DNA from 4 places in the Paenibacillus sp. 2RAB27 genome. Region 2 is predicted to be linked to each of the others. Evidence: predicted binding sites of a transcription regulator. Region 2 holds the regulator's gene; each other region holds the start of a gene.

Region 1 (3,679 bases), on a different contig from region 2:
TCTGCGGAAAGAGAACCCCAATCTAGCTGGTCCTGCTGCAGCTTCTGAACGAACTGATTCAATGCTGCGTGGAACAATTGACCTATATCCGGCGCATCTAAGCGATAGACGCGACGTTCTTGAAGCCTTAAGCCATGTGATATGAAGTGCGAGAACGGACAGGCTACATACTTCTCCATTCGCGAAACGCTAGCACGTAAGTGCTGACCATATAACATTTTGCTCGTAGAGGTGGTAAGCCCCTTCTCTTTGTTTGTATATTGCAACGCCATTACCAGCGATTGTAGTTTCGTCTGCCAAACGGGTTGTTCCGCGTACCAATTGTACGCATCCCACCATAGCTCAGATATTCGGCCACCCAGCATCCAATGCTTCATACGAACAGCCAAATAGGAGATCGCCTGTGTCGGATGCGACAGATAGGCAGCTTGCTCACTTTCGGGGGCTTCCGCTGAAGGTTCTGCCAGAAGTAGAGGTTCTTCCGTTCCTGGAAAAAGCTGTCGCATCTGTCTGATCAACTCCGAAGGCAACAACGATTTCCCCTCTTCATCTGCTAACGGATAACTCATCCAAAGCCGCTTGCCTGGTACAGTCAACGATGTATAGACGATAAATTGCTCATCCAACAGCTTTCGACGGCTTCCATCTGCCATTGGTAATCCGGAGTCCATTAGAACACTGCGTTCTGCTTCTGTGAGCACACCTTTTTCAGCCATCTGAGCAGGAATAACCCCGTCATTTACACCTAAAATATACGCATACCGAATCCCGCTTGAGCGAGTTCGATCCATACTTCCGATCAACAATTGATCCATCGATGGCGGAACTAACCCCAGCTTCATGCTCTCCATTCCTGTTTCAATCAGGCCGTTAAACAGCTCTAAGGAAAGTTCATCATCGCCCATGGTTTCCACCAATTGATCCAGCATATCCATGACACTGTTCCACATTTGACCGTGCTCGCGAGCCATTTCTGGCTTACCATCACGTGTTGCTTGCTGTGTCCATGCTTCTAATTTCTCTGGCGCTTGAACGGTTACCAATAGCTCATAAACAGCTTCGACCTGAGCTTTGACCGAACGCGCTTGTGACAGGCGATTGGATAATGCAAGCAATGGACCAACAACCCACGATTTGCTCGTATTTAAAGCTTGAAGCTCCGCTGTTTGTTCATTTACCCCATCTTCTGCTTGCTCCAAATTGGCACGAAACTTATACGTCCATGGCTTGCCATCCGTCCATCTATAACCTTGAATCCCGAATGCAAGTACATAATTCTCTAATTTATCTAGCTCAGTCCTTTGCGTTGTCGCATCAAGAGGCAGCAGTAAGTCCGTTTTGATACAACGGAAAACGGCATCATAATGCCAATTATGCTGTATAACCTCGAGCGCAGAGCGAATGAATTCCACGAGTGGATGATGCAGCACTGAGCGCTTCTGATCGAAAAAGTGAGGGATCTCATAATCGGTAAGCACCATGTTTAACAGATCTTGATACCCTTCCATATTCCGCACCATGATGGCCATTTCACGCCAGCGCACACCATGCTCCCGAACTAACTGAAGCATGTCACGAACTGCACCTTCAACCTCTGCACGACGATGCACAGCTTCCCTAATAACGAGCTGGTCGCCAATCTTCTCTCCTGGAGAAGGCTTATATTTCGGTGCTCCACCTCCTATTCGACGATCAAAATTCTGCTCCAAATAGGCAAGTGCTGGACTATCCTCATATCGTGGAGAACGCTCTTGATCGAGATGTAGAACTTCAGCCGCATCAAGTCCAAGCTGCCATATCATATCTTGCAAACGTACCATCGTCGTAGCTGTGGGATGAAATAAATCCAATTCATCAGGGGTATCCCCCGCCTGCAGCTCGCGATCCAGACATAACGTAATCGTTACTTGCTTACAAGCAGCAAATAGCGCACCAAGCACCTTGAATTCTTGAGGTGTAAAGCCATGAAATCCATCAATCCAAACTGACGCTGAACGCAAATAAACCGAGTTCGGGACTTGCTCTGCGAGCAGCGTCAAGTAATCTTCGCCGTCCAAATACTGCCTCGCAAGTTCTGACTCAAATTGGCGATACACGAGTTGGATATCATGCATTTTGTCCCTTAGTAAGCCGTGTTCACCAAGGTTCGTTACTCGTTTATTTTCATGCGCTTCCAGCTGTTCTGCCGTCACACAATAGCGTTTCATTTCCGTAAAAAGCTGATTCAGTCGATCTACAAAGCCCATTTGCTCAGCAGAATGACCAAAGAGCCGGAGTTTATCCTTGTATTTATGTAAAATGCTCGTTAACAACAGTTTCTTTCCTGTATCATCTATAGGCAGCCGCGCCGTCCCGCCTTCTTCTTGCATAACGCGCCATGCTAATCGGTGAAAACTTAACACTTGCGCGCGGATCATACCTCGAATACTTGGATCCGATACCAGTGCATGCTCAGCTTGAAATGTAGCTTGTTCAGGAACAAGCAAAATCAACGGATCACCTTCGGGTGCCGATGCCAGCTGCTGTTTCATTTCCGTTAGACAGCGTTCACTCTTGCCGCTTCCGGCTCTACCAATCACGAATCGAATGGACATTCAGGACCTCCTAACACTTTCCGTCGGAAAGCTTGCTTCGTAAGCAATTCTCGTATTCAATCTCTCTATTCTATCATATTTTTAGTGATGAGTCGGCGTGGTAGATGATGGAGGGGGATCTCAGGAGTTTAATCGGCGATCGATATGCGAACGTATATTCTATTAGTATAACATGGAACGCAAAAAACGAAAAGGAATCGTCTATGAAACTATTGTAACTCGATCTTTATAAAATACACTACTAGCACTACTTCACTCCTGATCACAATAGCGCTTCGCTGGTAGTTGCTTAGTCCGATATCTCCGAACTAAAACAAGATTTACTTGTAATAACAGTCCAGTAGTCCGATTCTGCCGAATTATTTACCTTTTATCGCTGTGTGACAGTTGTTTGTGGTGATTTAGTTAGGCTTTTTAGGACTAAAATATATTTTTTGAAACAGACAGCGGGATTAAATCGGCATTTTTGGACTAATAGGTGCAGAGGAGTAATCAGAACCTATACTAGTAGAAAAATCGGACACTTTTGAGGTAAATCGACTATGATTCCCCGCATACACAACAAAAAAGCAAAGCCAGATTAACCGACTTTGCTCACTTCACCTTTATTTGCTGCGCACTTCAAAAATCGCAAACTTCAAATAATGTCCTTCATCCACGCCAAGAATACGCGGGTGGTCCATCCCTGCACCACGGAACTCAATTAAGCGTAGTAGCTTACCTGCATCCGTTGCTGCTGCATGAATCGTTTCAAGGAATAGCTCAGGATGCATGTGATACGAGCAGCTTGCTGTGACGAGATAGCCCCCTTCATTCACAAGCTTCATTCCATGCAAGTTGATGTCCTTATAGCCGCGGCAAGCTCCTTCCACCGCACTTTTGGTTTTGGCGAAGGCTGGTGGATCTAGAATAACCACGTCCCAAGTACGCCCACCTGTACCAACAGGCTTCGAGGTGTCTATCTTAGCTTGTCCAGCAGCACCAGCCACAGAGCGAAGCTTGCGCTCATCCAAGCCCTTCACCTGCGTACGCAAGTACTCAAACGCATCCGCGACGACGAATTCGACACGATCCTCGAAGCCATT
Region 2 (3,679 bases):
ATGGATTTTCTACAGTTAAAATTCTGGATTTTACGATCAAATCCAGAATAGATGGATTACCTACAGTTTATTTTAACCATATTACTCGATTTGAACAAAAGTGGCAGAATTACCTACATGTTTTCCATCTAAAACGAGTTTTCGAGGAAATTCATCGATAATAACTGTATATTTTCCAGTTAATTCAAGTTTGTGCAGCATTACACTAGCCAATCTAAGCTACACCTCTGCTAAAAACGACTGTGTGACGAGAATACGCGTTCGTACCACTCTCTTCCACAAAGAATGTTGACATTCCCGAAGTTCATAACACGTATCCACGAGCGGCTTTGACAGAAATCTCCTTAAATCTCCTTATCGAATGCTGTTCATGCTACATTGCCAACCTCTAAGGGGGTATTGTATGATAAGAAGGACAACTAGATACTTAACGCCCGTCGGTCACGCATAGAATGAACTGATGGGCTTTTTAACGCGAAGGAGACTAATTGAACTATGGACAATTTCAATCGAAATTTAGAAAAGTATGCAGAGTTAGTGATTCGAATCGGGGTTAACTTGAATAAAGGCCAAGATTTGTTGGTTGAAGCTCCCATAGAAACATTGGATTTAACAAGATTAATCGTTCAGAAGGCGTATGAGGCTGGCGCAAACTTTGTCCATGTGCATTGGCAGGATGATGTCGTTACGCGAAATAAATTTGATTATGCATCAGAAGATTCAATGGACTACTACCCGGAGTGGTATACGACGATGCTTGAACGTTTTGTTGAAAACGGAGGGGCCTTATTGAACATTAAGGTACCGAATCCGAATCTGTACGATGGCATTGATGCCAGTCTGATTTCAAGAGCTTCCAAAGCCGCATCAACGGCAAGAGCCAAGTATCAGCACTATGTGCGTACGGGTGAATTTAGCTGGTGTTTAATTAAAGCACCAACTGAAGCTTGGGCTTCGATTGTGTATGCGGATTTGCCAGAGGAGCAGCGTATTCCTGCGATGTGGGATGCTATTTTCCAAATTAACCGTGTATATGAAGAGAACCCCGTAGCAGCTTGGCAGTCCCATTTGGATACGCTGAAGGCCACACATAGCTTATTGAATGAAAGAAGCTATAAAGCTCTACGTTATCGAGCAACGGGTACGGATTTGCGTGTTGAACTGCCAGAAGGACACATTTGGCTAGGTGGGGATAATGTGAACGCTCGCGGTATCCGTTATGTAGCGAATATGCCAACGGAGGAAGTGTTCACCATCCCAAACCGAACAGGTGTTAGTGGTACGGTAGCGAGTACAATGCCTTTGAATATTAATGGTGCCTTAGTGGACCGGTTTACCTTTACATTCGAAGCGGGCAAGGTTGTGGACTTCCAAGCGGAAGTTGGTTATGACCATTTGGCACGATTACTTGATATGGATGAAGGCGCGAGGTATTTAGGTGAGGTTGCACTCGTGCCGTTTGATTCCCCGATTTCCAATTTAAATCGTATTTTCTACAACACAGGCATCGACGAGAATGCTTCCTGTCACTTAGCGCTGGGTAGCTGCTATCCGATTAATTTGAAGGATGGCACCAAGTTATCGAATGAAGAGTTGAAGGCTCGCGGAGGGAATAGCTCCTTGATTCATGTGGATTTCATGATTGGTTCTGCTGAGCTTGAAATCGATGGTGAACTTGCAGATGGGACGATCGAACCGATCTTCCGTGCGGGGAACTGGGTATTGACGTTTTAAATGCAAAAAGCAAGGCTCTCAAGTGTAAATCCACTTTGGGAGCCTTGCTTTTTTGTGGTGTCTGCCGTTCTTACATATCTCGGAATAAACCAATGACACGACCAAGGATCGTTACATTTTTCAATAAAATTGGTTGTAAAGCGGAGTTCTCCGGTTGTAGGCGAATATGATCCTTCTCCTTGTAGAAACGCTTAACTGTAGCTTCATCATCTTCTGTCATTGCGACAACGATATCACCGTTATTCGCTGTTTGTTGCTGTTTAACGATGACATAGTCGCCATTATGAATACCAGCTTCAATCATACTGTCACCCATAATGCTAAGCATGAACACGTTGTTATCACCAACCATGCTTGAAGGAAGAGGGAAATAATCTTCGATATTCTCAGTGGCAGTAATAGGAACACCAGCCGTTACTTTACCAACAAGGGGAACACGAGCGACGGAGACGGCGAATTGGGATTCAGCACCATCAAGCCCTAGAATTTCAATTGCACGCGGTTTGGTTGGATCTCGACGAATCATGCCTTTTTTCTCAAGACGTTCCAAATGGCCATGCACAGTAGAACTAGAGGCTAGTCCAACTGCTTCGCCGATTTCTCGAACGGAAGGCGGGTAACCTTTATCTTTCACTTCGTTCTTAATGAATTCCATTATTGCTTGTTGACGCTGCGAAATTTTACTCATAAGATATCACTCCAATACTGGGAATCATTACCCAAAGTATAACATAGAACCCGAGTTCGTACAAACATAAGTTCGAAAAACGGTTGACTCAAACATGTGTTCGTGTTATTCTAATATCAGAACAAATGTTTGGGGGATGAATTTTATGTATATGGCTTATTCACAATCTAACGGAACAACAACACTTCGGGGTACTGCTCATGCATCCAAAGGGATGACGATTAAACGCGGTTATGCGAAGCTACTTCTTCGTTTCATACTGATAGCAGTAATTCTTGGAACAGTGTTGTCGTTCGGTGCGATCGTACAAGCCTATGCAGGTGATGGTACTGTTACCGTGTCTACACCAATCACTTCCGCGCAACCATTAGCGAAAGATACTCAAAACGAGAAAGTTGTTATTCAAAGTGGTGATACGCTATGGGGAATTGCAGAAACTCACAAAAAGAAGGGTGAGAACACGCGTTCCTACGTCGAAAAATTGAAAGCATTTAATCACTTAACGAACAGTTCACTGCAAGAGGGGCAAGTTCTATTACTACCTTAATGAAATAATTCTTAGTTCACTATATAGATGTTTGTTTAAGACATAGCCGTCTGTTGCTATGTCTCTTTGCTTTGTATCCTTGACAATCCTATTCGGTGATGGCAAAGTAATACTCATATTGAAATTTTGACTGGGAGGATTACAATGAGTGACAGCATGGATAAGACGATTGAGCGAATCAATGAACTAGCTCGAAAGGCGAAGACAGTTGGCCTAACGGATGCAGAGATTGATGAGCGAAATGAGCTAAGGAAAATCTATATTAATGCCTTCAGGGGGAACCTAAAGGTTCAACTAGATTCCATTAAGTTTACTGACGAAGAGAAATAAGCCTACACACATAGATACTACATTCAAAGGGGAAATGAATGATGACGTTGAAAGCTGTGCTATTTGATTTGGATGATACGCTGTTATGGGACGATCGTAGTGTGGAGGAAGCTTTTGCTGCAACATGCGCAGAAGCAGCGAAGCAAGTCAATGGGTTGAACCCAGAGGAATTAGAAGCATCTGTTCGAAAGGAAGCAAGGAGTTTATATGAATCATTCGAGACGTTCCCATTTACCAAAATGATTGGGATTAACCCGTTTGAAGGACTGTGGGCCAATTTCACGCAAGGTGAGGACGAAAACTTCCGTAAATTAGAGAAGCTAGCACCTGGCTATCGCACAGAATCATGGACTAGAGGACTTGCAGGACTAGGGATCGAA
Region 3 (3,679 bases), on a different contig from region 2:
TTCCACTTTGGTTATTACTTGTAATTCTTCCTCTTCGTGATTCATCTCAACAATCCCCCAAATGAAGAAAAAACACCCCAACACAAGGTTAAGGTGCTTCATCCATCCTATTTTTCAAACCTATTCAAAAGCTGTTTCCAACTCGTCTTCTTCTTCATCCGTGTTCGGACCAACAACTTTAATCAAATTACTATTTTCTCTAATTCTTAGCTCAATCGTTTCGGAGATCGCTTTGTTATCTTTCAAGAATTGCTTCGCGTTCTCACGTCCTTGGCCAAGACGCTCACCTTCATACGAATACCAAGCGCCGCTCTTATTCACGATATCCAGCTCAGTTCCGATATCAATAATGCTACCTTCGCGTGAGATACCTTCACCGTACATAATATCGACTTCAGCTTGTTTAAATGGAGGTGCTACTTTATTCTTAACAACCTTAATTCTCGTACGGTTACCAACCATGTCATTGCCTTGCTTGATCGTTTCAATACGACGAACATCCAATCGAACGGAAGAGTAGAACTTCAATGCACGTCCACCCGGAGTAGTCTCTGGATTTCCGAACATAACGCCAACCTTTTCACGCAATTGGTTGATGAAGATAGCGATAACTTTAGATTTATTGATTGCACCAGACAGCTTACGAAGCGCTTGTGACATCAAACGTGCTTGAAGACCTACGTGAGAATCCCCCATGTCGCCTTCAATTTCTGCTTTCGGTACTAGTGCTGCAACGGAGTCGATAACAATAATATCTACCGCACCACTACGAACAAGCGCTTCAGCGATTTCAAGTGCTTGCTCACCTGTATCTGGTTGTGAAAGCAATAATTCATCTATATTAATTCCAAGCTTGCTTGCATAAGAAGGATCTAACGCATGCTCCGCATCGATAAAGGCAGCTTGTCCACCCACTCTTTGAACTTCAGCAATCGCATGTAAAGCTACAGTTGTTTTACCTGATGACTCTGGTCCGTAAACTTCAATAATTCTTCCGCGTGGGAATCCACCTATTCCAAGTGCGATATCCAGAGCAAGTGCGCCCGAAGAAATCGTTTCAACTTGCATATGAGTAGATTCTCCAAGTTTCATAATGGAGCCTTTTCCGAACTGTTTCTCAATTTGACGTAATGCATTATCTAGCGCGGCACGACGATCTGACAAAACGACCACTTCCTTCTATCATTATAGGTATATGATAACTTGTTTTGGCATGTTTGCCAAGCATTTTTTCGAACATACATTCGTTTTTTTGCGAACAAACAAAAAACCGTAACAAAGTTATCGCTTTGCTACGGTTCTTCCGTTAACTAACTCTGATTATAGAGGATTTCTAGTTTTCTTTCAACTGTTTCCATAATTGATAGAGTGCACGTTTAGCAGCTCTTAATTTAATTGACTCCCTATTGCCTGAAAGTTGGAGAGTAAACACTTCCGTCTTCGCATGCTTTTGTGCTAATCCCACATAGACCAGCCCTACAGGCTTCCCTTCAGACGGGCTTGGACCCGCCACACCGGTCACGGAGATGCCAAAGTCACTACCAGTCCTAACTAGCAACTGTTCGGCTAAAATGACCGCTGTTTCGCTGCTAACAGCACCCGGAGCACCTTCCCCCTCCAAAATATCCATTGGCACACCGAGCAGCTTATGTTTTAACGCGTTTGAGTAAACGATAATCCCGCCTAAGAAAGTTTCTGAGCTACCTGGTACTGTCGTTATTAAATCACTGAGCAAACCTCCCGTACAGCTCTCAGCGACTGTTAACGTCTTCTTGCGGGCTGCCAGCAATTGCAAGACTACCGTTTCAATAGGGACGTCCTGATCCGCATATAGATACTCACCAAGGCGCTTCTTAATTTCGGCTTCCGTCGCTTCCAGCTTCAGCTCGCCTTCTGCTGCCGCATGGGCACGCGTTGTTAATCGTATTGTTACTTCAGCTTCTTTGGCGTAAGGAGCAATTGTCGGGTCAGTCTGTGATTGAATCAAATCTAACAACTGATGCTCCAAATTGGACTCACCTATGCCTGCAAACTTCAACATTTTCGAATACAGCGGAACTTCATTTGTCATTCGTAATTGAAGCCAAGGCATCGCATATTTGGTAAACATCGGCTTCATTTCTTTCGGAGGTCCCGGTAAAAGCACGAAATGTGCCCCCTCGAATGTGAGCGCATTTCCAACAGCCAAACCTGTCTCGTTATGTAAGGGATCGCTTCCTTCTAGCATAAGCGCTTGACGACGATTGCTTTCCACCATATGAATCCCTCTAGAAGCAAACATCTCAGAAATAGCCTCCATAGAAGGCTCGTGAAGCACCAGATTACGGCCAGTCAGTGTAGCTAATACATCCTTAGTCAGATCATCCTGCGTTGGCCCTAATCCTCCTGTACAGATCACAACATCAGCTCGAGAAGCAGCTAATCGAAGGCTGTCCAACAAGCGCTGCTCATTATCTCCAACAACCGTTTGAAAGTACATATCAATCCCTAGTGCTGCACATTCTCTAGAAATAAACTGCGCATTGGTATTCACGATTTGACCAAGCAACAGTTCTGTTCCTACCGCAATGATTTCTGCTTTCATTTATGCACCCTCCTTAAAATGAGAAAACCTCTAACGTGATCGCTCGTTATTGATCGACCGCGTTTAGAGGTAAAGTTTAATGGAACTATGACTTTTCAGAAAAGTCTATGACATGTTTATTTTTAACGAAATATTCCACACCTGAATAAACGGTAATAATTGCTGCAGCCCAACTAGCTATAACATCAAAGCGAAAATCTAGAAACGTAAATGGAAAATTATTAATCAGCAGTGCAATGATGGCTGTAATTTGAGCCGCGGTCTTCGCTTTGCCCCATTTGCTGGCCGCCATGACTGTACCCTCTAAGAGGGCAATTTGACGAAGTCCAGTCACAGCCCATTCTCTGCTAATAATGACAATAACGATCCAAGCATCAACTTTATCCATTTCTACTAATGAAACAAGTACAGCGGTAACAAGCAGCTTGTCTGCCAATGGATCCAAAAGCTTGCCCAAATTCGTAACAAGATTACGTTTCCTAGCAATGTAACCATCTAAGCTATCTGTACTCGCAGCAATAATAAAAATTAAAGCAGCAATAATTTGATTATACGTTATGCTAAACTCCTCTATCCGTATTTGAGGAAATTTTACCTTAATCAACAAAAAGAACATGATGATGGGTACTAATAAAATTCTCGCTACGGTGATGCGGTTAGCTAAGTTCATGCAATTACCTCCCCGGATAAGTCAAACTCATAGGAGTGGGTAACACGAACTTTCGCAAGTTCTCCAATGTTCAATTTGGCATTCGAAACGAATACTTCACCATCAATTTCAGGTGCGTCGAATTGGGAGCGCCCAATATATACGTCGCTTCTGCCATCGTATCTTTCAATAAGCACGTCAATTTCTTGCCCAATACGTCGACCGCCGCGAATATTTGAAATTTCACGTTGAATTTCCATAATTGCGTTAGCCCGGTATTCTTTCACATCATCAGGCACTTGATCCGGCAGTCTTGCTGCTGGCGTATCATCTTCTTTGGAGTAGGCAAACACACCAAGACGATCGAACTGAACATCACGCACGAATTGTTTTAAGTTCTCAAAATCTTGTTCAGTCTCACCTGGGAAACCAACAATAAGCGACGT
Region 4 (3,679 bases), on a different contig from region 2:
TCTACGTAGCTGCTTGAAGCCCCCTATGGTTTCTAACAATACATCCTTAGCATCGTGCTCGACCACGATCGTCGCGTCCGGTTCCACAATAGCTTGTTCCTCCATCGTCGTCATCAGCTCAGCGATCCCTTTCATCCGGTATGGTGGATCGAGGAATACAAGTTGGAACTTCTCTGCCCGCTTCGCCAGTACCTTCAACGCTCTCGCCGCATCCGTACGGTAAATCTCCACCTGATCCTTCACTTTGGCGACTTCAACATTGTGCCCAATGGTGTCAATGCTTTTCTTCTCGATATCAATAAAAACAGCCTTATCCATCCCACGGCTCAGCGCTTCAATCCCTAGCCCACCCGTGCCGGCAAACAGATCGAGCACCTGCCCTCCATCGAAATAAGGTCCGATCATACTGAAGATCGCTTCCTTCACTTTATCAGTTGTTGGTCGTGTACTTGTACCGGGTACAGCCTTTAACGACCTGCCTTTGGCCGTGCCTGAAATCACTCTCATCTGTGCGTTTCCCTTCCATGCTGGTTCATTCTTTTGCTATCGTACCACAAGCACTAATCTGACACAAAAAATTTATCCCTGCGATGTATAAAATTACCGTAAAGCGGTCATCCTTGAACTATCGACATCAGAGAATGTCGTAGACAACCGCGGAGAAGGCTTACGTTTCCCCATAAGCTCTTCATCCGGTTTCTCCTCTCCCATGAGGCGGCTGCGCAAGCAGTCGCCGTTATTATTTTATAGGACAGTTTTCTTAAACCCTTACTCTATAAGGGTTTATTTGACTATAACAGCGTCAATATTGCATATAGCACAGATAGTACAATTTTATCTTGGGGACGGTTTGGGGACGAAAATTTTCAAAGTATAAAATACAGCATCAAATGTATTCCTAACACACCCTACTATATTCGGTTAAAAAACTGTACTAAAAAGATCCAATAAATAAACAAGACCTCATTTTTTCAGTCAGCATGGATGACAAAATCTTCTCCTTGAATCCGCCTCTTTCAACAATTTTCTTTAGTCGAATCTGTTCAAAACCCTCTAAGTTCATCCCTTTGTATCTTCCTTCGCATAAATTACTTCTATATATATCACTAATTCTTCAACTTCATCATTCGATGATTACACTCTTCTAACTCTTCTTGAAGTTTTGGATTAACTCTTTTCTATATTCTTCTAGTTGGAGGACCATGTTTTCATATGTACAACCTAATTTCTCGATGATCTGCGGAATCTTATCTCTTATAAGCTTGTTATATACTTTCATTTCAAACGATTTAGTACCTTTTGTCGAATAATGTAACCCAATATATTCCAAATGGTCCATAATACCTAAGGTGAGGGTTTGAATCCCATTCGCTACAGGGAGATGTAATATTGAGATACACCTTGAATTTGAGTGACGACGCTTTACTTTCAGCCTACAAAGATGCTCATATAATGAATCTAAGTGAAGAGTTTATTGAATTACTTGAAAAAGAGTTGATTCACAGAGGCATTGCTTTTATACGACCATCAAATGAAGAGAAAGAATACTAATAGCTAGTTAAAATGATGGGCGAATGGGATCTAACCCTTCACCAGAAAAAGCCCTGCTAGTTTTTCGCTAGCAGGGTTATAGCTGAAATAAAAAAAGCCCAAGGGATGCTCCCTCAGGCGAGTTAAACAAATGATTCTGCACTAATTTAAATAAAATCTTATGGATCTACCATTTCATCTTCAGTCCACTCTTTGCTCAACTCTGCTTTCAAAACATCCTTATAACAAATCCATTGCCAATCCTCTACTCCATTAAAAGGATCAACCGAATCTATACGAAATTCTGACTGTTTACTCCGAGTGACAATACCAGTAATCATTCTTGGTTGATATTCATTAAATAATGTAATTAGAATAGTTTTTTTGTACATCTGAGACTGACTCAGACTCGCTGATATTTCGTAAACCTCTTGCTCATCAAGAATCGGTTTGGAAATACGCTTAATCTCTTTCTGCTGCAGACGAATAGCATCTTTAAACTCTGGACCAATGAAGCGTGAAGATTCCCATATCCCGTTATTATTAATTTTACTCATATTAACCGCCCTTTCAATATATAAAAAGAACATTTGTTCTTATTGTATACTGACGACGTATTAACGATGCAAGCATTTTTTGAACATAGGTTCAATTACAAAAAACCGAAGGCTAACTTTCCCTCAGGCCAACAATGGTTATTAAACGAGCAGTTTAACGCAACTTTGGTCTACTTCATGCGTTTTAACATATAGATAACCCAAAACACCCACTATCTGGAATATCTACTTATCGGAGGCTTGAGGATGACAAGTGAACAACACATGCCAAAGATAATAAAAAGGAGATAAAACAATGAGACGTTCCATTCTTATCTTTTTGATATTGTTCATTACCTTTTTAACAAGCTGTTCACCGAAAGCAGATAATCGCTTTAATGATAATGATATTAAGATTAGTTTGTTAAATCAGGAGATAAATGATGAATATAGAACTTATTTAATTGAAGTAAAGAATACAGGTATATTAGAGATTAAATATTTAAATTTTTATTTGTATTATCCTATAATCTTGGCAAACGGCTCAAAAGGAAGTCCTTTTAAAATTGAAGGAAAGACTGACATTAGTAAACCAATAAAACTTAAATCAGGAGAGAAAATTACATACACTATTTTTGCACCGATAAAAGAGGTGTTTGGAAATTCAACTTTATTAGATTTTGATAATCCAAGTGTTGAGCTGAATGGATTAGTACAACAAGGGAAAGAGGAAATTCCATTTGGAATGAGTGGAGGATATTTAAATATGAAGTAATATTGTTCTTAACTCGAAAAGGAGTGAGAATTATGTAAAACTCCGTATTCAAGAATCAGGTCCATTCGGCTCATTTATTGAGTTAACGTAAGAACGATAGCTTAATCAATCAATGGCAGTTCGAAATCATTGAACTTTATGAATATTAAAACAATTGCCAAGTCGGAAAATGATTTGTACCGGAAGCATTGGACAAAACAAAAGCCCTGAGGGAAAATATCCCTTAGGGCTTTTTCTTTAGTGTTTACTTACCCTTTTTTCTACTTTTACCATGATTCGGTTTATTATCGTCTTGGTCTTTAGCATGATTCTCTTGTTGCTGGTTTTGCTGGTTTGTTTCTGGTCGTATAGTCATGGATATTGCCCACCCATCAGAGTAATTTAAAAACATAATTATTGTACTCATCTATGGAGTAATATAAGCAACCACTTTGTGCTAAGAGCTAAATATCATCAATTAACAAATATGCTTCCATATCTGTATCAAAAACTATTACCTGTCCACCATCGCCATAAACCATGTCATTCACTTCTGTATGGCTCAGCGTCTTCTCTTCCCCTGTCTCCTTATGCTTGACACGATATTTCATACAATCATCCCCTAAACAATAAACTCCTCAAACACTGGTAGCCGCATTGCACCTGACTTATACCAATCCCTATACTTCACCTTGCAGCGCACTACCGGCTGCACATAAACATGATCCTTGCTCTCACCAATTTTGTATGCCTGAAATACAGGCCACATCGATTGGCGAGCTGTCGGGGTGATTCCCAGTTCCATTGTACCTATCGGACGGATCCTGTCACCCTCAGGATAACCGAGAAGCCACGAATG

The links. The regulator LexA, encoded in region 2, represses DNA repair genes until DNA is damaged. The targets are predictions, from matches to a motif close to CGAACATATGTTCG.
Region 1: a site for LexA is predicted at 2,742-2,755, ahead of addB (helicase-exonuclease AddAB subunit AddB). Genes of this name have one in related genera too.
Region 3: a site for LexA is predicted at 1,234-1,247, ahead of recA (recombinase RecA). Genes of this name have one in related genera too.
Region 4: a site for LexA is predicted at 2,114-2,127, ahead of AB4114_RS23175 (YolD-like family protein). Genes of this name have one in related genera too.

Annotation. Positions count from the first base shown of each region.
Region 1 is NZ_JBFRGR010000017.1:8,916-12,594, forward strand. Features, by position in the region: gene addB (helicase-exonuclease AddAB subunit AddB) at 1-2,594, opposite strand, end outside; gene AB4114_RS21470 (class I SAM-dependent rRNA methyltransferase) at 3,200-3,679, opposite strand, start outside.
Region 2 is NZ_JBFRGR010000001.1:83,464-87,142, reverse strand. Features, by position in the region: gene AB4114_RS00425 (aminopeptidase) at 496-1,734, shown strand; gene lexA (transcriptional repressor LexA) at 1,805-2,422, opposite strand; gene AB4114_RS00415 (LysM peptidoglycan-binding domain-containing protein) at 2,568-2,969, shown strand; gene AB4114_RS00410 (DUF896 domain-containing protein) at 3,114-3,299, shown strand; gene AB4114_RS00405 (HAD family hydrolase) at 3,341-3,679, shown strand, end outside.
Region 3 is NZ_JBFRGR010000044.1:14,812-18,490, forward strand. Features, by position in the region: gene AB4114_RS31755 (regulatory protein RecX) at 1-45, opposite strand, end outside; gene recA (recombinase RecA) at 121-1,164, opposite strand; gene AB4114_RS31765 (competence/damage-inducible protein A) at 1,334-2,584, opposite strand; gene pgsA (CDP-diacylglycerol--glycerol-3-phosphate 3-phosphatidyltransferase) at 2,670-3,254, opposite strand; gene rimO (30S ribosomal protein S12 methylthiotransferase RimO) at 3,251-3,679, opposite strand, start outside.
Region 4 is NZ_JBFRGR010000019.1:93,141-96,819, forward strand. Features, by position in the region: partial or broken gene rsmD (16S rRNA (guanine(966)-N(2))-methyltransferase RsmD) at 1-513, opposite strand, end outside; gene sda (sporulation histidine kinase inhibitor Sda) at 1,408-1,551, shown strand; gene AB4114_RS23175 (YolD-like family protein) at 1,710-2,087, opposite strand; gene AB4114_RS23180 (hypothetical protein) at 2,383-2,841, shown strand; gene AB4114_RS23185 (hypothetical protein) at 3,285-3,431, opposite strand; gene AB4114_RS23190 (ATP-dependent DNA ligase) at 3,443-3,679, opposite strand, start outside.